4 regions of the Pseudovibrio sp. Ad13 genome follow, and region 1 is predicted to be linked to each of the others. Evidence: riboswitches for the same ligand, from Rfam matches in the RefSeq annotation. Region 1 holds a riboswitch; each other region holds the start of a gene.
What was found. Region 1 has a riboswitch for cobalamin ahead of PsAD13_RS14280 (TonB-dependent receptor). Riboswitches for the same ligand answer to the same signal wherever they lie in the genome.
Positions count from the first base shown of each region.

Region 1 (5,604 bases):
CTCAAATCTTCATTAATTTCATAAGAAGCAGTCAATCGTTTCGAAACAAAACTGCCAAATTCACTATGTTGATCAAAACGCACTGAACTAGCCAAATTCAACCCACTGAGTGGTTCAATCATAAGCTGAAGGAAAGCTCCACCAATGGAACTGCTGTCGTCGATCGGGTCATTTGTTTTTGAGAACTCTTGGGACCAATCTCCCCCAAAATTGAGCTTTGTCTTTTCGTTAACTTCGTACTCACCAAGGTAGTCGAATTTAACTCTCCTCCCCTCAAAAACAGATTTTTCTTTGGCCGCGTCTGCAAAATCCTGTTCACGCTTGATATCTGTAACCTGAACCGAAAAATCAGAATAAAACCGATCTTCAAACGCCAAGTAGTTCGCGCCTACCTTTACTGAAATCTGCCGATAATGCATGTCATCTTTGACGTTCGGCTTACCTGGGCTGTCAAGTTCAGTGGTCCCCTTGGTACCTCTTGCTGCAAAGTAAACGTTGAGATTCTCAGTTAGATCAAAGGAACCTTTTACTGTCAGCGTCGTATTTTCATAACCATCATCATCGGCTGCCTTACCTTTTGGTGAAACCGCACTAAACCCACTTGTACGAAAATGCTCGACACCTAACGCAATATCAGCACGATCTGATGCTCCTCGAACACCATATGAAACATTTTTTGTATCGTAAGAACCTACTTCAACTCGTGCAGATTGCTTAACTGTTCCTGCTGGAGCACGCTTAGATACAATATTGATTACCCCTGCAATCGCCTGTCCTCCATAAAGAGCACTTTGTGAGCCTTTGAGTATCTCAATACGTTCTACATCTGCGAGCAACATATGCTGAAACGCTGTCGAAGGTTGCCCACGTGTTGGGTCTGTTAGATCCAAACCATCAACCAGAACTTTAATGTACCTACCATTTTGACCTCTCATGCGAAGAGTAGACAGTGTACCGGCTCCGCCATTCTGAGTGAGAGAGATGCCCGGGAGCTGCGCGAGGTAATTCTGAACAAACGTAGCGCCGTCATTCTTTAGGTCTTCTTCGGTGACAACGTGGGTAGTGGAGCCGACTTTGCCGGCTTCGGTTTCCGTTCTGTTGGCGATGACAATGATTTCATCGAGCTCGGTCTCGTTTGCGGATGAGATAACTGTTGAGCTGAAGAGAGCTGAGAGAGCTACACCAGATTTGAGGGTAGCTGCGATCCAAGATGTGTTACGCACGAGTTTGGTCCATCATTCACAGCATCCATGATGGATGCCATGCTGTTGATTGCATTGTGCGTCTTTGAAGAAATCTGGTTCTAACCTTTTGAAATAAAGTCAGATTCATTGCCGCTCAGACGCACTGTGAATGTCACCTGAACGGAATACCGCCCCTTAGCACGCCCCGTGCCGTGGGTGAGTGACTGCATCTGGCAGGTCTCCTGGCTTGCGCGTCCTTACTGTTGCTCCGCCTTCCCAACACTGCTTTAAACAGCTGCGTCAGTGGCATGTGTGAGCAACAACTCTACGCTTACAGTTGCGGGGGCAGCCACGGCTTTTCCAATCGGACCGTGTTCCCTTTTCATTTTTATCTAATCGACAAAAATACCAAATGCCCGGCTATTGATCAGATTTCAGGGGCTTTCGTCAACTGGCTGAATAGCGAACTTGATAAAATTCGACCAATTGCCTGCAAAACTCACAGAAATTGCTGATGCGGCCACACTACCAGATCTTGCGGTGCGGCCACTTGAGGTCGCACCTGCTTGTGGTACTTAGGCAGCATGGTTGCATATCGTCTGTTTAACTCATGAAAATCAAAGCACAGCCGAGAATGACGAGGAGTGCACCAATCCATGCCCCAATGGCAGGAAACTCTTTGGTTTGCCACCACAGGACAGGCAGCATCATCGCTGGAGTGGTTGCAGACAGGGTAGAAACGATGCCCACCTCTCCGCCACTCAGCGCATAGAGGATCAACGTCATGCCGATACCCATGCCAAGCATGCCGGACAAGGAGGCCAGTGCGACAATCTCTTTGTTGATTGGGTTCGCCAGTCTGAAAGGACGGCCCGGCAGGTAAAAGAGCACCAGCAAACCAAAGGCTGCAATGGTGCAGCGCATAAGCGAGATGGCGACGGGATCTGCTCCACTTTCCATAACGGGACGAATGATGATTGACCCGACTGATTGGGAAAGTGCGGCCAACGTGCCAAAGAGGACACCAATGGCAACAGGACCTCTAATCGCCTCCCATTTATGAAGCTGGTCTTTGCGCTTTCCAAACGCAATGGCGAGGATAACGCCGACCAGAACGAATGAGATACCAACAAGTGCCTGAAATGACAGTTCCTCTGACAGAAACAGCCAACCAAGAAGCGCTGACATGGGTGCGTTCATGGAAAACAGGATGGCTGTGCGGCGCGGCCCCATACGATTGAGCGTGAGGAACAACAAAGTGTCCCCCATGAAGATGCCGACAAAGCCAGAGAGAAAGATGAGAGAAGCGTGGCTTGAATCAACCGTATTCCATGTGCCTGTTGCAATGACATAGATACCCAGAAACACCACAACAAACCACATACGCACACAGTTGAAGCCAATGGCTCCAAGGTGTGCTGCAGGCTTTGCTGAAATGAGACCACCAATAGCCCAGGTGGCAGCGGCACCGAGCGCGGCAACTTCAAATAAAAACATGGGGTGACCTAACCGACGAAACTACGGCACGGCGCAGTTTGTTTATAAAAGCCAACCAGCTCTACTGCTCTTGGATTTGCCGCGCAAGCGCAGTCTGGTGAATTTTAGAACAGACCAACAGCTATTCAGGCAATAATATTTCACATCTCAGCAAAAACACAGATGAGCACCGTTAACTAAGTTAGTTTCAAGTGCCCTACCTCAATCTTGAACTTTGCAGGTGCATTCGGTAGAGATTCTACGTAGAGATTACATTGCTGTTCCTGCCTGATTTGCGTTTTTGACGCTCTCTCCGGCTCATTTGATTACACGTTCTAATCTGGAGATTTTCCATGAAAGATATTGAAATTGCCCGCGCAGCAGGCATGAAACCCATTGCGCGCATCGCTCAAAATCTGAAGATCCCGGAGGACGCTCTTGAACCTTATGGCCGGTTTAAAGCCAAGGTTAATCTGGATGAGATGCCAGAGCTGAGCAGCAATCCATATGGTAAACTCATACTTGTGACAGCTGTTTCCCCAACACCAGCGGGAGAAGGCAAGACTACGACAACTGTGGGCCTGGGCGACGCGCTCAATCGCATCGGGCTGAAAACAACCATCTGCTTGCGTGAACCCTCGTTAGGCCCGTGTTTTGGCATGAAGGGTGGAGCTGCGGGTGGCGGTTACGCGCAGGTGGTGCCTATGGAGGATATCAATCTCCATTTTACAGGTGATCTGCATGCAATCACCGCTGCGCATAACCTGCTTTCTGCGATGATCGACAACCACATCTATTGGGGCAATGCAGAGAATATTGACCAGCGCCGGATTGTCTGGCGCCGGGTGGTCGATATCAATGACCGCTCATTGCGCTCCATTACCACTGGGCTTGGCGGCGTCAGCAACGGGTTCCCAAGCGAGTCTGGCTATGACATCACCGTGGCTTCTGAAGTGATGGCCGTGCTTTGCCTTGCTGAAAGCCTGCAGGATCTTCAGGAGCGTTTAGGCCGCCTGTTGATTGGGTATCGCAAAGATAAGACACCGGTTTACTGCCGGGATTTGAAAGCCGATGGCGCGATGACCGCGCTGCTTAAAGACGCTTTCCGCCCTAATCTGGTTCAGACACTTGAGAACAACCCTGCCTTTATCCATGGCGGGCCGTTTGCCAATATCGCCCATGGCTGTAACTCAGTGATTGCGACAAAGACCGCGCTGCGTCTTTCTGATTATGTGGTGACGGAAGCTGGTTTTGGTGCTGATCTTGGCGCTGAAAAGTTCTTCAACATCAAATGCCGTCAAGCTGGTTTGACACCAAATGCCGTTGTTGTTGTGGCAACGGTTCGCGCACTCAAAATGCATGGCGATGTTGCCAAGAATGATCTGACAATAGAGAACATCCCCGCACTTGAAAAAGGCATGAGCAATCTGGAACGACACGTCAAAAACTGTAAGCGCTATGGCGTTCCTGTGATTGTGGCGATCAACCGGTACGGCCCTGATACAGATCAGGAAATTGACGTGATCATGTCACGGATGGAAAAGCTCGGTGTTAAAGCCGTGCCCTGCACACATTGGGCCAATGGCTCAGCAGGCACCGAGGAGCTGGCAACCTCAGTCTCTGAAATCCTCCAGACGACACAGTCAGAGTTCAAACATCTTTATGAAGATGATCTGGCTCTTTGGAAGAAGATACGCCGGATTTGCAAAAAGATTTATGGCGCCTCAAAGGTCACCTGTGAACAGGCTGTCAAAGATCAGCTCAAGTCCTATGAGGAACAAGGCTACGGCCACCTTTCAGTATGTATGGCCAAGACACCATATTCCTTCTCGACCGATCCAGCCTTGCTTGGCGCGCCATCAGACTACAGCATCCATGTGCGTGCGGTTCGACTTTCCGCGGGGGCTGGATTTATTGTGGCACTGACTGGCGATATTATGGTGATGCCGGGCTTGCCGCGCCATCCGGCAGCAGAGACCATTGGGCTTGATGAAAACAGCCAGATTGAAGGCTTGTTCTAGTCTACATCAGACCGGTGTGGGCCGCGGCGAAAGCGGTCCAGATAAACTGTCGACTGTAAGTCATCGCGATCATAATCCCGGTAATGCCCGAACTTGAAGTATTGGGTTTTACCGGCAAACTCATCATTACCAATGTAACCGGTAACGCGTGCGATGAACCTGTTGTTGGCCCAAATCTCGATGATCCCCTGCCCAACACGGCTTCCTTTGACGCGATATCGCATATCAACCCATCCGGTTGTTGGATCAGGCAGTACCGGGTCATCTGAGAGTTCGATCTGAATACCTGGATAATCTGAGTAGGTTTGTGGGTCCGCCAGAAATGGAAACTTAGAGGTGTCCTGTGCTTCAATCGCTTTTTTCAGCTCAGGAATTGAAAGGCCACTGCCAAGGAACTCGTCTGAGGTGCGGCTGGCGTCATTTCTGTTGCGAAAACCTTGTCGATCCAAACTCAGCATTTGCTGGAGCTCCTGCGAGAACCCCTTAAAGTCCTGCTGATAGCTGCCCTCTGCCTGCGCAACCAGTTTGCGAATGTCATTGTGCTGGACAGTGATGTGAAAAACGCCGTTGTCAAACCGTTGCGCCAGAAATGGGCTGCCGCCAGAGTCTTCCTTCCATTGACCAATCACCCAGCGGGTCGATCCGGCAGGCCAGACGGTTCCATCAATTTTAAAGCTGAATGAGTACCAAACCTCATCGCCAAAATTACAACGCTTTTGACGTGCCTCCCAAAGTTCATTTTTCAGGTTGCCTTCTGAATCCAGCTCATCATCGCCGAACACACTGATTGCCAGCGCATGCCCACCATCACGCACCACATCGCTTTCAATCTGGAAATTTTCTGGCCTGTTCATGCGGTGAATATCCCAGTCACTTGCACTTGGGTATTCATCAAAGTCATCAATCATGACGGCACACCTTGA
Region 1 covers NZ_LMCC01000013.1:91,400-97,003, reverse strand. Annotated here, with positions in the region: gene PsAD13_RS14280 (TonB-dependent receptor) at 1-1,223, opposite strand, end outside; cobalamin riboswitch at 1,399-1,612, opposite strand; gene PsAD13_RS14275 (DMT family transporter) at 1,788-2,681, opposite strand; gene PsAD13_RS14270 (formate--tetrahydrofolate ligase) at 3,014-4,681, shown strand; gene PsAD13_RS14265 (heparin lyase I family protein) at 4,678-5,604, opposite strand, start outside.

Region 2 (5,604 bases), on a different contig from region 1:
CTGCGCGCGAAGGCTCTGCCATAGCGAGTGGCGCAGCGATGCAGGCGGCAAGAAAACCTGATCTTGTGAGGTGCAACTTGAAGGTTTGCGGCAGACCGCAGGATGGCAACAGACTACTCATTTATGGCTCCCTGACTTTTACGCAGCAACTTTCCCAGAGGGGGCGCCTTATTATGTGCACTTCACTAGTCATCACTTAGTAGTGAGTATGATAATATGCACTAGATATATTAGAGGTATACGCATTTACTTAGAGTATCTATGCCATAATAATTGTATATAAATTATGTTTCGCGTATTTATACTTTCAGGTTATTTAAATGCTATTATGTAAAATTTTCATTGTGTTGATTTGCTATAGGATTTGGATAGATCTGTGATGTAGATCGCAGTTTGTACATATGGCAAAAAAATCTAGTATTTTTCCGCATGAGCTAAGCTTTTGAAAGAACAGGGCTTCATTTCGGCCAATTTTTTGTGGGTGCCAAGGGCTGTCGGACGGTATTGGGGCTCGTGGCTGATATGCACAGCTCTCCCAACTTATGAACTCCCTGAAAATTTAAGGAGCCAATGCTGCGTCAGTGGGTGGCCATGTGCAGGATCAGGGTGAGTTTTAACGCAAAATGGAACGCCTCCGCTTTTGTGCGGAAGAGAGTTCTACCCAAATGGACTTTATGTCTTCGGCCAGCGGCACTTGATAGTGCTGCACCTTCGCTTCGCGTGAACATGGTTTTCTACCCATCATTTTTCTTGTTTTCTGGATAGACGCGCACGCACGTGCTTTGTGAAGAGATAAGCTATTTAAGAAGAAGGGGAGGATATAAAGAGAAGTATGGCTCCCCGGGCCGGATTCGAACCAGCGACCAAGCGGTTAACAGCCGCTTGCTCTACCACTGAGCTACCGGGGATCATACTATGGCTGCCATTGGCGGCGATCGATAAAGAAGTGGCTCCCCGGGCCGGATTCGAACCAGCGACCAAGCGGTTAACAGCCGCTTGCTCTACCACTGAGCTACCGGGGATCACGATGATCTTGCCGTATGGCTGCAAACGAAAAAGGATGGCTCCCCGGGCCGGATTCGAACCAGCGACCAAGCGGTTAACAGCCGCTTGCTCTACCACTGAGCTACCGGGGATCATGACACCCTTGCGAGTTTGCCTCGCCGTTTGCGTGAGGAGGCTTTTACAGAGGCATGTTGTGTTTGCCAAGTCGTTTTTTGCGTATTTTTCGATTTGTGGACAGTTTCTCTATTTTTTTATTGAGATATCCAAGGGGGTTAGCCAGAAATCTCCAAAAACCGCGGATTTTGCGGGTTTGATTTTCCGGTGATGTTGGAATCCTCACAAAGACAATTGACAGGAGAGCTGATTGCGTCCCACACTTAAGGCCAGAACTCCAGTTTCTTTTTGTTCCGGCTCAGGCTTTGGAATGACAAGATTAAACGGGAATGCGGTTCCATATATTATGGAGACAAGCCGCAGCTGCCCCCGCAACTGTGAGCGGTGAGACCTTAGCGAAAATCCCACTGGCCTTTTAAGGGCTGGGAAGGGGCTATGGTCGGTTGAGCCGCAAGCCAGGAGACCGGCTGGAGATATGATTTGACATAGGACTGCTGTCGGGTGGACGGCGAGAGGTGCTCATGACGCATATTTTCCTGTCTCCGTGCGAGACAGTTGCTGTACTTTCATATTCTTTGATTGAAGCCCCGGCTTCTTTGCGCGCATTTTTTCGTTTCTCTGGGACCAGCTAACCCAGATGGCTGAACAGAGAGGCGACCTTCGTGTTCGCCATTGCTTGGTTACGGGTGGAGCTCGTTCCGGGAAAAGCGCATATGCGGAAAAGCTGGTTATAAGCAGCGGGCGGCGCCCGACTTATATCGCGACAGGACAGGCCTTTGACGGTGAAATGGAGGAGCGCATCGCGCATCATAAGATGCAGCGGGGCGATCTTTGGGACACCGTTGAGGAGCCGCTGGAGCTTGTGCGCGTGCTGGAAACGCATGCCAGCAGCGATCGTGCGATCCTCGTTGATTGTCTGACACTTTGGCTTTCCAACCTTATGCACGGGGCGCGGGACTGGACCGTGGAGCTTGAGCGGCTTGAGGCGGTTCTTAGCTCTTTGCCATGCCCCGTTGTGTTTGTTGGCAATGAAGTGGGCATGGGCATTGTGCCTGAAAACGCCATGGCCCGCGCCTTTCGAGATGAAGCTGGCCGCCTGAACCAGCGTATCGCCGACCTTTGCCATTTTGTGATGTTTGTGGCTGCTGGACAGCCTTTGCAGCTGAAGCCTGCTGTTTTTCCGGAGATTTCCCTATGACTGTTTCTTTTGCTGCGCCTTCTAAAAAAATCCCTGCTGTCATTATCACTGGTTTTCTGGGTGCCGGAAAAACAACGCTGGTGCGTAACCTGCTGATGAAGGCACAAAACAAGCGCATCGCGCTGATCGTCAATGAGTTCGGCGAGATGGGCTTTGATGGCTCACTGGTGAATGGCTGTGCTGACCCGGACTGTTCTGCTGATGAAGTGGTGGAGCTGGCCAACGGCTGCATTTGCTGCACGGTAGCTGATGATTTTCTGCCGACCATGGAGATGCTTCTGGAGCGCGAGCAGGTGCCGGATGTGGTTGTGATTGAAACCTCTGGCCTTGCTCTGCCACAGCCGTTGGTGCGTGCGTTCAACTGGCCTTCTGTCAAGCCGCGCGTGACCGTTGACAGTGTGGTGACCGTGGTGGATGCACCGGCTGTTGCCGCTGGCAAAGTGGCCTGCGATGAAGAGGCCGTTGCTGCGCAGCGGGCAGCGGATGATGCGCTGGACCATGAAAGCCCGGTGGAAGAGCTGTTTGCGGATCAGCTGACCTGTGCTGACCTTGTTGTGCTTTCCAAAGCGGACCTTTTGAGCGAGGCAGAGCTGGCGGCGGTGAAGCAGACGATCCGTGGCCGTGTGCGTGATGGAGTTGAGATTGTGGCTGCCTCTCATGGCGAGCTGGCGCTGGATGTTCTGCTTGGGCGTGATGCCGGTGCGGAAGACGATATGGACTTGCGTCTGTCTCACCATGAAGCGCAGCATGCTCACGACCACGACCACGACCACGACCACGACCACGACCACGACCACGACCACCATCATCACGATCATTCTCATGATGATTTTGAGAGTTTTGTACTGCCAACCCGCCGGTTTGCCTCAATTGATGAGGTGAAGGCTCAGGTGGAAGCGGCCATGAAGGTTTCTGGTGTGTTGCGCATTAAGGGCAGTGTGGTGGTTGAGGGCAAGGCCGCGCCGGTGCTGGTGCAGGCGGTTGGGCCGCGTGTGGAGGCCTGGTTTGCGGCTGGCAGTGAAAGCCACTCCAAACTTGTTGTGATCGGTCTTGCGGGGCTGGACAAACACAGTGTGCAGGCTGCGCTGAGTGAATTTGAGTTGGTTCAGGCCTGATGCACGTACTTGTCGGGCAATCACGCCGATTGGATGATGGTGAAGAGGCCGTCGACCTTGAGCAGGCGCCTGCGGATGTTGTGTTTTTAAGCGCAGCAGACACAGAGCTTGCCGGGCTTGCGGCGGCGCATGCCCAGCATGAGGGCTACTCTCTTCGGCTTGCCAGTTTTCTGGCGCTGTCGCATCCGTACTCCGTTGATCTTTATGTTGAGCAGACCATTCAGGCTTCCAAGCTTGTTGTGGTGCGCCTTTTGGGCGGTGTTGAATACTGGCGTTACGGCGTTGAGCGGTTGGAAGCAGCTGCCCGCGCTGACGGGGTGAAGCTGGTTCTGCTGCCCGGTGATGACAAGTGGGACGAAGAGCTGGCGAAGCGTTCCACTGTGCCGTTTGAGAGCGCGCACATGTTGTGGCGATACCTGATTGAGGGCGGAGCGGAGAACCTTTCTAACGCTTTGCTTTATGCCGCGCAGAGTGCCGAGTTGCCTGTTGAGACACCATCGGAGCCAATGGCGTTGCCGCGGGCCGGGCTGGTGCTGCAAGGGCATTCGCTTCCTTCCTTAGATGATGTGCGGGCGAGCTGGAAAGATCCAGCCCGTCCGGTTGCGGCCATTGTGTTTTATCGGGCGCTGTACCAGAGCGGTGCAATCGAGCCAGTGCAGGCCTTGTGCCACGAGCTTGAGGCACAGGGGATAAACCCGCTGGTGCTTTATGTGGCGAGCCTGAAAACTGCGGAATGCGCTGGTGTTGTTTCCAGTGTGTTTGAGCAGTGCCCGCCGGACGTGGTTTTGAATGCCACAGCCTTTGCTTTGTCGAGTGCAGGTGCTGTTCATTCCGGCACGGTGTTGGACAATCCAGGTGCATGTGTTCTGCAGATCGTTTTGTCATCTTCCTCGGAAGAAGGCTGGGCGGAGAGCGATCAGGGCTTATCCCCGCGCGACCTTGCCATGCATGTAGTGCTTCCTGAAATTGATGGTCGTCTTTTGACGCGGGCGATCTCGTTTAAGGAAGAAGGTGGGCGTGATGTCAGGACCCAATGTTCGCTTGTTCGCTTTGTACCAAAACCGGACCGGATTGAGTTTGTGGCGGCGCTGGCGGCCAATTGGGCGCAGCTGAAACACAAAAACGCAAATCAACGCAAAGTCGGCATAGTGCTCGCAAACTATCCCAACAAGGATGGGCGTATAGCAAACGGGGTTGGGCTGGACACGCCTGCCTCTTGCACACACCTGCTTTGTGCCATGAAAACAGCAGGTTATGGAGTTGCTGAGGATGCGCCGGAAGCTTCCGAGGCGTTGATAGAGGACCTGCTGGCTGGTCCTACCAATTCACTTAGCAACGCAAACCAACGCAAAGGCGGGGAAGTGTTTGCGCTTGCTCGTTATAAGCAGTTGTTTTCTCAGCTGCCTTTGGCTGTGCGGGAGGGGATTGAGGAACGTTGGGGTGCGCCGGAGGACGATCCGCATATTGTTGACGGCTCTTTCCAGCTGGCGCTGAAGACTTACGGCAATGTGACCGTCGGCATTCAGCCCGCACGCGGCTATAACATTGATCCTAAAGAGACTTATCACGATCCGGCGCTTGTTCCGCCGCATCATTACCTTGCCTGGTACATGTGGCTGCGCGACAGCTTTGAGGCGGACGCACTTATTCACTTTGGCAAACACGGAAATCTGGAATGGCTCCCCGGAAAAGCATTAGCCTTATCAGAGGCTTGCTATCCGGAAGCCGTAATTGGACCTGTACCAAATATCTATCCTTTCATCGTCAACGACCCCGGAGAGGGATCGCAGGCAAAACGGCGGTTATCCTCGGTGATCATCGATCATCTTACCCCTCCGCTGGCCCGCGCTGAGAGCCACGGTTCTGCGCTGGAGCTGGAAGCATTGCTGGATGAGTATTACATCGCAGCAGGGGTGGACCATCGCCGCCTGAAAGCGCTTGGAAAAGAGATACTTGGCGTTGCTGCGCGTGAAGGCATGGACAAAGACATCGGCCTGACATCCGAGATGGATGAAGACACCCGTCTGGCGCGACTGGATGCTCATTTATGTGATTTGAAAGAGCTGCAAATCCGCGATGGGCTGCACATTCTGGGGCAGTCGCCAACAGGAGAGCAACGGGCCGAGTTACTGGTGGCTTTGCTGCGCGTGCCGCGTGGTGAAAAGCCTCATG
Region 2 covers NZ_LMCC01000015.1:230,929-236,532, reverse strand. Annotated here, with positions in the region: gene PsAD13_RS18315 (hypothetical protein) at 1-121, opposite strand, end outside; tRNA gene PsAD13_RS18310 (tRNA-Asn) at 834-908, opposite strand; tRNA gene PsAD13_RS18305 (tRNA-Asn) at 948-1,022, opposite strand; tRNA gene PsAD13_RS18300 (tRNA-Asn) at 1,062-1,136, opposite strand; cobalamin riboswitch at 1,397-1,606, shown strand; gene cobU (bifunctional adenosylcobinamide kinase/adenosylcobinamide-phosphate guanylyltransferase) at 1,757-2,317, shown strand; gene cobW (cobalamin biosynthesis protein CobW) at 2,314-3,432, shown strand; gene cobN (cobaltochelatase subunit CobN) at 3,432-5,604, shown strand, end outside.
Region 2: linked by a shared signal. The riboswitch ahead of cobU (bifunctional adenosylcobinamide kinase/adenosylcobinamide-phosphate guanylyltransferase) and the one ahead of PsAD13_RS14280 (TonB-dependent receptor) in region 1 are both predicted to bind cobalamin.

Region 3 (5,604 bases), on a different contig from region 1:
ATGGTCTGCTGGTAGTGCGGTTGTGAAGCCGAAGAGGCCAATCAGAGAGCCAATGCCAAGACTGGTGTAGTAAATGATGACTTTGTGGGTCTTAGACCTTGCATAGATGATGCGTGCAACTGCAATAGAAGCAACTGAAGCTGTCAGAGCAATAAGAGCGACGCCCGCTACGGTCAGATGCTGGGCATTTCCGAGAACGGAGGACAAGCCGCCAATCATGCTCAACAGAATGGTTGGGTACATGACCTTGCGAGGTGCGAAGAAGCCGAGGGCAACGCCCAATGTTACCGAGACACCAGTTGCGACAAGAACGTTGAAGATCGCACTGCCCAACTCACCTGAATAAATACTTGTATTACCAACTGAAAAGCCGATGCCGCCAACGGCCATCAGCGCCGCGCCTGCTTTGATCTGCAGCACATTGTAGTTTTGTGTGTTGCGCAGAATGTACTCAGGTAACGCTGGTGAGTTTCTTAGTCCGGTCACTAACATGCCGGAAAAGGCGACGAATGTTGCGAGCAATGTGACTACGGTACCGCCGCCAATCTGCTCGAAACCAACTGACAGCACGGTGTTTTGGCTAATCGGATGAAGCAGTAACCCTTGGACACCTTTCAGGTAGGCAGGGTAGATGACCCCGCCGATTGAGAGTGCGAGAATGATCGTCGCACGCAGTGTCAGCTGATGCGATAGAGGCAGATAAGCCAGAACTGCGATCATCGCTGCCATTGCTGCGTGGATTGCAGCGGCGTGGATGTCCCCCTGTGGTTTGAACTCCACTTGAGACTGCCAGAGGATCAATTGTGCCGTTACATCAGGCAAGTTCAGCGTTGTGTCGATGAGCAGGCATGCTGCTGAACTGATGGCGATGAGGAGAAGGGCACGGTTGAAAAAACGGGTCGCCCGCATACGCTCCTGAATAAACAGGCTGGAATAGACAATAAGTAATCCAAGAACACCAAGCGCGAACAATCCAACAGACAATATGGTCCATAGGTTCTGCTGCTGAGTGAGCAGTTCAGCTTGATTGAGCTGATTGTGCAGGCCACCTGTCGCAGGATCGAAAATCGACGCATACGATGACGCTGACATGAAGTGTATCGATAAACCAATTAAAACGAAAAGGAGCAATACAGGAAGTAAGAGGGCTCGAAAATGCATTTGGGTACCCCAGGAAATTCCTCGGCATAATTGTTTGAAATTATTGCGCATTTATTAAGAATTCTAGGGATGAACCGGGTTTAATTCTAAAAAGTATCGAAAAGTGCGGTGCATATGACGTTTATCTGACACTCCCAAAGCAAATTTATGAAAATTGTAAGTAAATGTTTCGTTGAGTGAAATTCTTTATATACGTGAATACTCGTATTTATCTTCAAGTTGAGAGGAAAGAGGGACGGGCTGTCAATTATGATTCTCTTCTCTTTTCACGACAGCATTTAGTTCATTTTTTATGGGCAATTGATGTGCATTGTAGTTCACCATCTTGCTGAAACAACTTTCAGGTGGTCTTGAACGATGCAGTGGTCCAGCTTGTTTTTATACTCAGCGGTTTCGGTTTTGCAGCCAACTGGCGGTGAGCGAGATAACATCTTGCCGAGTTGGAGCTCAACCACAGCGCGCCATGGTATCGTGGAAAGCATTGAGCGTATGGCTCGGGCCGGGAGCCCTGAATATGTGAAACTCGATGACCGTGTTGCTGTTTTGGTTGGCGATGGGGCTTTATGGAGTGACGCGCTGGCTGGCGCAGACAATGAAGTGAGACCACCTGAAGCTGGCGACAGTTTTGGTAGCTTTGCTGATTACTCTGAGAGTGTACGTGCTCATCTATCATTACGCGGGCCAAAGGCTGTTGGCGCAACGTATAGAGAGTTCGCTTTTCAGCCTCTGAAAGAGTTGGTGGGGTTCTTGAAAGAACATCACTTTCAGATTTGGGTTTTAAGCTTTGGAGACCATGAAGTAGATCGCACTATGGCAGAGTTGAACTACGGGCTTCCGAGATTTCGGGTTATCGAGGTTGCTCCCCACGCAGCGCCGGTGTCTTCAACAGATCTTGCCCGAATTATCTGGGAGAGGATAGGAACAGCACCCCAGATTTTTCTTGGACGATCTCACAGTGATCTTGGCTTGCTGAAGCTTGCTGGAAAAGGTGAGGGGGTGCTTAAAATCCAAATTTCTGCCAGCCAAAATGCTTCCACTCAGACACCGGATTCAACTCCTGATGATTCTGGAGAGCAGCAGAACTCCTGGAGCTTTGTGGTTTCTCCTGAGGAGCATTGGCTAAGGAAATATTCGTGGCAGGCACCTTCGGAGAGAACTTATAGCAAGAACTAATAGAAAATACTGAGACTTTCGTTGCAAGCTGCCCGAGATATATTTGATCTATTCTAGTTTTAATCGATTGAAAATCTGAGTGCTTTTGTAATGTTGAATAATATCCGATGTTTCTGAGGTAATTTTATTTATTTTGATGAAGATCAATGAAGAGATGGGGCACTCTGATATTTCTAAATACAGCTTCGGCTGGCACTCGGATGGGGGAGTGTCAACTTTCTTAAAGGCGTGTACCAACGGGTACACGCCTCTTTTTTTGCCTGCAGCTCTGGCGGGTTACGAAGGCTGTTGCATACCTCTGATTGTTGCTTATCCCAACTGCCTCTTATTTCTAGTTGTGTCTTCTCTTGTAATTTAGGATATTCCCGCTGTTGGGTTCTGTAGAAGCCAAGCTTCTTGGATGAAAAGGGAATGCGGTAGGGATGACCAAAGATGGGCCCGAACCGCAGCTGCCCCCGCAACTGTTACGTGGTGCGTTCTTCATAAAAGCCACTGGAGATGATCTCTGGGAAGGCGGAGGACGCAAAAGCCATAAGCCAGGAAACCTGCCCGACACGACATAAACTCATGACCGCACGGAGGGTGCGAAGAGGAGCATATTAAATGCATATTGAACCGGGTTACGTTTCCGCCGCCAAGGTTATTGCTGCCAATGCGGGTGCCGTTGGCGTTATTGTCTGGGGCTGCAAAGAGCAGATTTCAGAATTCCAGAAAGAGCCATTCACACCACTGAAAACGCTATTGGCTGCGGTTTTCTTCTCCATTTTCATGCAGAGCTTCCATATGTCTGTTGGAGCATCAGAACTTCACTTTGTTGGTGCAATGGCGATGTATCTAACGCTCGGGTTTACCCCTGTTCTGCTTGGGTTTGCCATTGGCTTGCTGTTTCAGGCGCTCGCTTTTGATCCGCAGGACATGTACCACCTTGGCGTCAACAGCTTGTCTTTGATGTTGCCGCTGATTGCTGTTCATTACCTGAGTGGCCGTGAGCTGTTTTCCAAAGAACTGACCAAGCGTGTGAACTTTGCGCAGATTCTGAAGTTGGATGCGATGTATTATGCTGGTGTGACTGGCATGGTTGGCTTCTGGTTGATGATTGGGGACGTTGCTACGCCGTTTACGGCATGGGCGCAGTTTGCTCTGTCTTATCTGGTAATTGTTGCTTGTGAGCCATTGGTCACCTTTATTGCAGTGAAGGGGCTCAAGGCCGTTGAAGACAATGCGATTGTTCGGAACCTGACAGTGGTTCCGCAGCTGAAGCTGGCGTAAATTTTTACGAGCCTGTTTGTTATTGGGGCAGCAGAGTAAACCTGCTGCCCTTTTTCTTGCGTGGAAGTGACCAGGTGTTGTCGTGAAATTCTCCGTTTGAAGAGAAAAAGCGACGGATTTGATCATCGCTGAAGTGTTATGGATTGCCCCTTGGCGCTGCTTCCACTATGAGTGCTCTCCAGAGATTTCATTGTTTACACAGATCAGGAGATGCAGGCAGTCCATGGCGCGCCAGTTCATCTATCACATGCACGGGGTCTCCAAGGCCTACGGTGCAAAAAAAGTACTCGACAATATTCACCTGTCTTTCTACCCGGATGCGAAAATCGGTATCCTTGGTCCAAACGGTGCAGGTAAGTCTACTCTTTTGAAGATCATGGCTGGTCTTGATAAAGAGTACACCGGTGAAGCATGGGCTGCAGAAGGTGCCAAAGTTGGCTACCTGCCGCAGGAACCAAAGCTGAATGAGGACAAGACTGTCCTTGAAAACGTGATGGAAGGCGTTGCGCACAAGCAGGCTCTTCTGGATCGTTATAACGAACTGATGATGAACTACTCAGATGAGACAGCCGATGAAGGCGCTCAGCTGCAGGACATCATTGATGCGCAGGATCTGTGGAATCTGGAAAGCCAGGTTGAGATGGCAATGGAAGCGCTTCGCTGCCCTCCATCCGACTCTCCTGTAAATAACCTTTCTGGTGGTGAGCGTCGCCGTATCGCGTTGTGTCAGCTGCTCTTGTCCGAGCCTGACCTGATGCTGCTTGACGAACCAACCAACCACCTTGACGCTGAGACCGTGCACTGGTTGGAACGCCATCTGCGTGAGTTCAAGGGTTCCGTTCTGATCATTACCCACGATCGCTACTTCCTTGACAACGTGACTGGCTGGATTCTGGAGCTCGACCGCGGTCAGGGCATTCCTTATGAAGGCAACTACTCCACTTACCTTGGTCAGAAAACCAAGCGTATGGAGCAGGAAGGCCGTGAGAACATGGCTCGTTCCCGCGCTATCAAGCGTGAACAGGAATGGATGGGCATGACGCCGAAGGGCCGTCAGACCAAGTCAAAAGCCCGTATCAATGCTTATGATGCGCTGTTGACTGCTCAAGAAGAGCGTATGCCTTCTATTGAGCAAATTCTGATCCCTGTTGGTGAGCGTCTGGGTAACAATGTTATCGACGTTCAAGGCGTTTCCAAAGGCTTTGGCGATCGTTTGTTGATTGATGATCTGACCTTCAAACTGCCACGTGGCGGTATTGTTGGTATCATCGGTCCAAACGGTGCTGGTAAGTCAACACTCTTCAAGATGTTGTCCGGTCAGGAAAAACCAGACAGCGGTGAAGTGGTTGTGAGTGACCGCGTTCACCTTGGTTATGTGGATCAGTCCCGTGATAAGCTGGATGACAGCAAGACCGTTTGGGAAGAAATTTCCGAAGGTGCTGAAGTGATCTACCTTGATAAGAAAGAGATCAACTCACGCGCTTACTGCTCCTCCTTCAACTTCAAGGGTGCTGGACAGCAGGCGAAAGTTGGTGACCTTTCCGGTGGTCAGCGTAACCGCGTGCATCTTGCTAAGGTTTTGAAGTCAGGCGCAAACGTTCTTCTGCTCGATGAGCCGACCAACGATCTTGACACCGAAACACTTGCAGCTCTGGAAGATGCACTTGAGAACTATGCTGGTTGTGCCGTGGTTATCTCGCACGATCGTATGTTCCTTGACCGTCTTGCAACGCACATGCTGGCCTTTGAAGGTGATAGCCACGTTGAGTGGTTTGAAGGTAACTTTGAAGACTACGAAAAAGACAAGGTTCGCCGCCTGGGTGCACACGCTGCAGACCCAAGCCGCATCAAGTACAAGCCACTTACTCGCTAAGTCTAGTTTGCTTGAAAGAATTAAGGCCCGCACTTTGCGGGCCTTTTTTGTTGTTTTACTAGATGGTTAGCAGCTCGAAGACAGGTTCACGCCGCAAAGCTTCTGTCTGCGCAGCACCTCCATCGCGG
Region 3 covers NZ_LMCC01000018.1:143,692-149,295, reverse strand. Annotated here, with positions in the region: gene PsAD13_RS22245 (EAL domain-containing protein) at 1-1,092, opposite strand, end outside; gene PsAD13_RS22240 (hypothetical protein) at 1,519-2,334, shown strand; cobalamin riboswitch at 2,691-2,902, shown strand; gene PsAD13_RS22235 (energy-coupling factor ABC transporter permease) at 2,938-3,603, shown strand; gene ettA (energy-dependent translational throttle protein EttA) at 3,827-5,476, shown strand; gene PsAD13_RS22225 (hypothetical protein) at 5,535-5,604, opposite strand, start outside.
Region 3: linked by a shared signal. The riboswitch ahead of PsAD13_RS22235 (energy-coupling factor ABC transporter permease) and the one ahead of PsAD13_RS14280 (TonB-dependent receptor) in region 1 are both predicted to bind cobalamin.

Region 4 (5,604 bases), on a different contig from region 1:
AGCAAAGCGTCATACGGCTTAATCAGGAAGCGGAGTTTTTGTGTTTATTGGCTGCGGATGAGCGACTCGCTCTAACATTCCGCAGCTTTTTCCCAGCGCTTCGAGGCGATCGTGGAAGGCGTGATGCAAAGTGAACAGGGCATCGCGCTCACTGGAGTGCTGCATTCTCTCTGTCAGCACAAGGTGCTGAATATACGAGAGGTTCTGCAAATCCGAAACAGCGACGATGACTTCGTCAATTTCATTTTGGAAAGTATTTGTGGCGCCACAGGCGCATGCGGAGTCGGTCATTCTCAATCCCTCTGTCTATAGGGTGTTGAACAACCGCGCGACAACAAGGCTTTCGACGGCCCGCTGGCGAGCGGGAGGTTCGAAACCTGTAGACAGACAGGCGAGTTTATTCCCTCCCGAAAGAGGTATTGTATTCACCGCCCTCCCGCTCATAGCAAAGGGTCTGCGCCCTTAGAAAAAAGGCACAAAAAATCCGCTAGTTAACGGGAGCGGTTACCGCTGTCTAAAGGAGGTTTCGAAGCCTCACAGGTGAATGTGGAATGAAAACCGACGGTTGTCAAACTGACAGTTTTTACAAGGATGTGGATGGCGGGGTTAGCGAGGTGTTTGTGTCGTGGCTTATGTCTGAGCGTGTCGCTCTGGATCCCGGATCTGCGCTGCGCTTGTCCGGGAAGACGGAGGGTGGCGTGAGAACCCTTTGGCGGGCGGGAGGCTAGAAACCTGCAAACAGACAGGCGAGTTTATTCCCCTCGAAAGAGTATTTTATTCACCACCCTCCCGCCCATAACAAAGGGCTTGTGCGCTTCATGCATGAGGATGGGATGAGGTAATTACCCTGTCAAACTGGTAGTTTTGACAAGGATGTAGTTAGTCGCGCTTGTTCGGGAAGACGGTGGGTGGTTGTGGTTGTTCGTTAAAGCTTGTAATCACCTCCCGATAAGAAGAAGGGGCAATGTCCTGGCTCAATGAGCATAGGAATTACAATCAGAGTTCCCTTATTAGCTTTGAAGATAAGGAGCTGCGGGATTGATGAAAAAGTATGGCCGCACCTATCACTTGCCCAGCTCTCCCGGTGTTATGAGCGATGACAAGATCCTGAAGGATTCGACGGCTCTGGCAAGCGCCGCAGAAGTTGTCTTTACCGAGAAGATGGACGGTGAGAACACAACTATTCTGCAGAATGGATGCCATGCGCGTAGTCCTGACAGTGGGTATCACCCTTCCCGTGATTGGATGAAAGCTTTTGCGGCAGGTGTTTCGCCATGCCTTGCTGAAGATGAGCGGATTGTTGGTGAGTATCTCTTCGCACAGCACTCCGTCATCTATGACAGCTTACCCACTTACTTTCTGGGTTTTGCCTGGATCGTTGATGGCGTCACACAAAGCTGGGATGCGACATTGGGCCGTTTTGCAGAGCTTGGCATTACCCCTGTTCCGGTGCTGCACAGGGGTTTGTTTACTCCAACCAGCGTCGAAGCTGTGTTGAATAAGTTGGATCTGAACAAGCAGGAAGGCTTTGTCGTCAGAACCACTGCGAGTTTCCAAGAGACTGATATGGCAACACATATGGCCAAATATGTGCGAGCTGATCACGTTCAGAGCGACACACATTGGATGCACGGTGAAGTCATCAAGAACAGGATAGTGAAGGGCTAGCGGTTCTGACGCTCGCCGATCTGGATCCCGCATCGAGTGCGGGATGACGGTGGGTGGGTAAGGCTGCTATCAACAGTGTTTCGAGTTCGTTTGCGAAACCTCTTGCAATTGGGGGGCTCAATACTCAGTATGCGCACCTATGGTTTCTGAGGTGCGAAAGGCCTCGGGATTAAAAGGGAACACGGTGAAGTGTAGCCAACAGGCGCTAATTCCGTGACTGCCCCCGCAACTGTAAGCGGAGAGCGAGGCCAAGCATGCCACTGGAGAGATCCGGGAAGGCTGGCTGAGCACAGACCCGCGAGTCAGGAGACCTGCCATTATGTTTCACTTCAACCCGGGCGGGGCGTCCCGGAAGGAGGCCATAATGGTTGAATCGGCGAAAGCCTGTCACATATCCGGTTTCTGTTTGCCCCTGCCTTTGCGCGGAGGGCCTTATGTTACCTGTTTCCTCAAGACTTAAACTTTATCCCGGATCGTTTGGCGAACCGCTGATAGTCGACGCGCGTGTGCGCTTGACTTTTGCCTCAGGATTCGACAATCAATGTAACGTTATAACGTTACATTGATGATGTGTAGCGTTTCACTCAGGTGGGTTGGTACGATGCTGGATCCTGTTTCTCATCATTTAGGCACCTTCAGTTGCCCGATTGGGGCTGAGCTGCGCAAGGGTGTTTTGGCATGAGCGCGGCTTTTGTTTCTGTTCGCGATGTTTCGTGGGCGCCTGATCGTAAGAGTTCGTTGGTTTTACAGCCATTGAGTTTTGAGCTGGCTGCGGGGCAAGTGCTTGGCGTGGTTGGCGCGAACGGGGCTGGCAAGTCTACGCTGTTGCGGCTGCTCTATCGGTTCAACAAGCCGATGAGCGGGCAGATTTGTGTTGCCGGCGATGATATCTGGTCCCTCTCCGCCAAAGTGACGGCGCAGCGGGTGGCGGCGGTGCTGCAAGAGCAGCCGACGGACTTTGCGCTGAAGGTGCGTGAGATCGTGGAGCTGGGGCGCACGCCTTATCGCAGTGGATTGGCGGCTTCTGGCGAACGGGACCGGCAGGTGGTGGACCGTGCTATCCGCGCTTTGCAGCTGGATGGGCTGGCCGGACGGTTGTTTGGCACGCTTTCTGGCGGGGAACGACAGCGGGTTATGGTGGCGCGGGCACTGGCGCAGGAGCCGGAGCTGCTCATTTTGGATGAGCCGACCAACCATCTCGACATTCGCCATCAGCTGGAAATCCTCAAGCTTATTGAAGAGCTGAATCTGACGATCATCACCAGCTTGCATGACCTGAACATGGCGGCGCAGGTGTGTGACCAGATCCTGTTGCTGGACCACGGGCAGATGCTTGGCTTTGGGGCGCCGGAGCAAATCCTCTCCCCCGCTTTGGTTTCCAAGGCTTTTCAGGTGCGTACGACACGCGATCAGCTGATGGACCGACAACACTCTCTTCTGACATTCGATCTTCATTCTTAAGGGTATTTTTTCATGAAAAAACTTGGTTTGGCGCTGGCTGTGGCGCTGCTTTCCTCTTCTGCTGCGCTGGCAGAGGTTTCCGTCAAGAGCTGTAACCGCACCGTCACATTTGATGGTGTGCCACAGCGGGCCATTTCCAACGATTCCAATCTCACCGAGATGATGCTAGCGTTGGAATTGCAGGACAACATGGCGGGTTACACTGGCATTTCTGGCTGGAAAACGCTGGATGCTGAATTGACAGACCAGGTGGCTGTATTGCCGGAGCTTGCTCCCAAATACCCAAGCAAAGAAGTGTTGATTGGGGCTGATGCAGACTTTTTTTTTGCCGGATGGAATTACGGCATGAAGGTTGGCGGCCCAGTTACGCCGGAAACTTTGGCACCGTTCGGGATCAAGGTTTATGAGCTGACCGAGAGCTGCATCCATATTGGCGAGAAGCCAAAGGTTTCCATGGATGACATGTACAATGATCTTTTGAACCTTGGCCGCATCTTTGATGTTGAAGAGCGGGCGGAAGCGTTGGTGCAGGCTTATCGCGAAGACCTTGCGCAGTTCAAAGCTGGCTTGAAGGCTGCTGACACACCTCTGCGTGTGTTTGTTTATGACGGAGGTGAAGATTCTCCGTTCACTGCTGGTCGTTATGGGATGCCAACCGCGCTGATTGAGGCTGCTGGCGGCACCAACGTGACGGATACATTGGATAAGAGCTGGGTGCGCGTGAACTGGGAGGCTGTGGTTGAGACCAACCCGGAAGTGATCGTGATTATCAACTACGGCGAAGTGACTGCTGCGCAGAAGCGTGAGTTCATGCTCAACAACCCCGCCTTTGCGGATATGGATGCGGTGAAGAATGACCGGTTCGTGACGCTGGAATATGCTGAAGCAACTCCGGGACCACGGAACATCAAGGCGATCAAGAAACTCGCAACCGCATTCTGGGGTAACTAACAATGAGCGAAGGAACCGGCGTTGTTGTAGCCCCCAAAGAGGGCTCTTCTCATCATTTGCTGCAGATTTGCTGCGTGGGATTGGCTGCGCTGGTTCTTTCTGTCTGCCTTGCGGTCTCCGTTGGGGCGGTTTCCATTTCCATGGAGACTGTATGGGGTGTTCTTGCCAACAAACTGGTGCCGGGCACGGTTGAGCCGAGCTGGTCGCTGGGGCGGGAGAGCATTCTCTGGGAGATCCGCCTGCCCCGTGCGCTGCTGGCGATCATGGTGGGGGCCGGGCTTTCCATCGTGGGAGCTTGCCTTCAATCCGTCACCCGCAACCCGCTAGCTGACCCGCATTTGATCGGCATTTCAGCTGGTGGCGCGTTTGGGGCGGTGTTGGCTCTGCTGCATACGGGGCTGTTTTTGGGGATGCTCACCGTACCTTTGCTGGCGTTTCTGGGTGCTCTTGGGGCAACGCTGCTGGTGATTGGGGTGGCGAAGTTTACAAGCGCTACCAGTGCCGACCGTCTGGTGCTGACGGGTGTAGCTGTGAGCTTTGTGCTGATGGCAGGCGCCAATATCCTCATCTTTTTGGCAGACCCACGGGCGACGCATACTGTGGTTTACTGGATGCTGGGCGGATTGGGGCTGGCGCAGTGGGCACATCTCGCCTACCCGTTGGTGGTGCTTGCTTTGTGCGGGCTCTGGCTGTGGTTTCGCGCAGGGCATTTCAACGCGATGACAATTGGCGATGAGACGGCGACAACACTTGGCATATCCGTTGGTGCCTTCCGGCTGGAAACCTTTGTGATTGGTGCGCTGATTACGGGTGTTATGGTCGCGTTTTCCGGCATGATCGGGTTTGTGGGGCTTATGGTGCCTCATATTGTGCGGCTGTTTGTTGGCGGCGATTATCGACGCCTGATCCCTGTTTCAGCGCTGTTTGGGGCGATCTTCCTATTGCTTGCAGATGCTGCTGCACGGACGCTGATGAAGCCGGAAGACATGCCGATTGGCATCATTACCGGGCTTATTGGCGGGATTTTCTTTATCTGGCTCTTACGGGAAAAGCGGTAGCTCTGCCGTTTTTCAGGGGTTCTGACACCTCGTTGTCGCTGCGATATGAGCTTGAGCTTGCCGTCATCACGACACAGTTTTTTCGCGTTAGACTCATACAAGGCCCATCTGGCAGCATGGCAGAAACACGGATTTTGAAAGGTATTTACCTTTATTCCAGTTGGTTTCGGCTGCTTTTAATTATGGTTTTGTCGCATATTCCTAGGCGTTGATCAGAGGTCTTGTTCGGGAACATGTGTTTGATGCGGAGTACGTGAATGACATCTCGGTTGTATAGCGATTTTGCCGAGCAGTATGATGAGGCCATTCAGGAGAACATCTACAACGCTCTTTTAGAGCGCCCCACCCTGCTTGGCATGCTGCCGCCGCTGCAAGGGCTGAAGGTGCTGGACCTTGGGTGCGGCCCCGGCGTGTATGCGCAGTTTCTCTATGATCACGGAGCTGATGTAACCTGCATTGATGAATC
Region 4 covers NZ_LMCC01000002.1:460,608-466,211, reverse strand. Annotated here, with positions in the region: gene PsAD13_RS02965 (hypothetical protein) at 19-291, opposite strand; gene PsAD13_RS27740 (hypothetical protein) at 552-728, shown strand; gene PsAD13_RS02960 (RNA ligase family protein) at 1,042-1,668, shown strand; cobalamin riboswitch at 1,792-2,002, shown strand; gene PsAD13_RS02955 (ABC transporter ATP-binding protein) at 2,347-3,129, shown strand; gene PsAD13_RS02950 (ABC transporter substrate-binding protein) at 3,142-4,080, shown strand; gene PsAD13_RS02945 (iron ABC transporter permease) at 4,083-5,138, shown strand; gene PsAD13_RS02940 (class I SAM-dependent methyltransferase) at 5,396-5,604, shown strand, end outside.
Region 4: linked by a shared signal. The riboswitch ahead of PsAD13_RS02955 (ABC transporter ATP-binding protein) and the one ahead of PsAD13_RS14280 (TonB-dependent receptor) in region 1 are both predicted to bind cobalamin.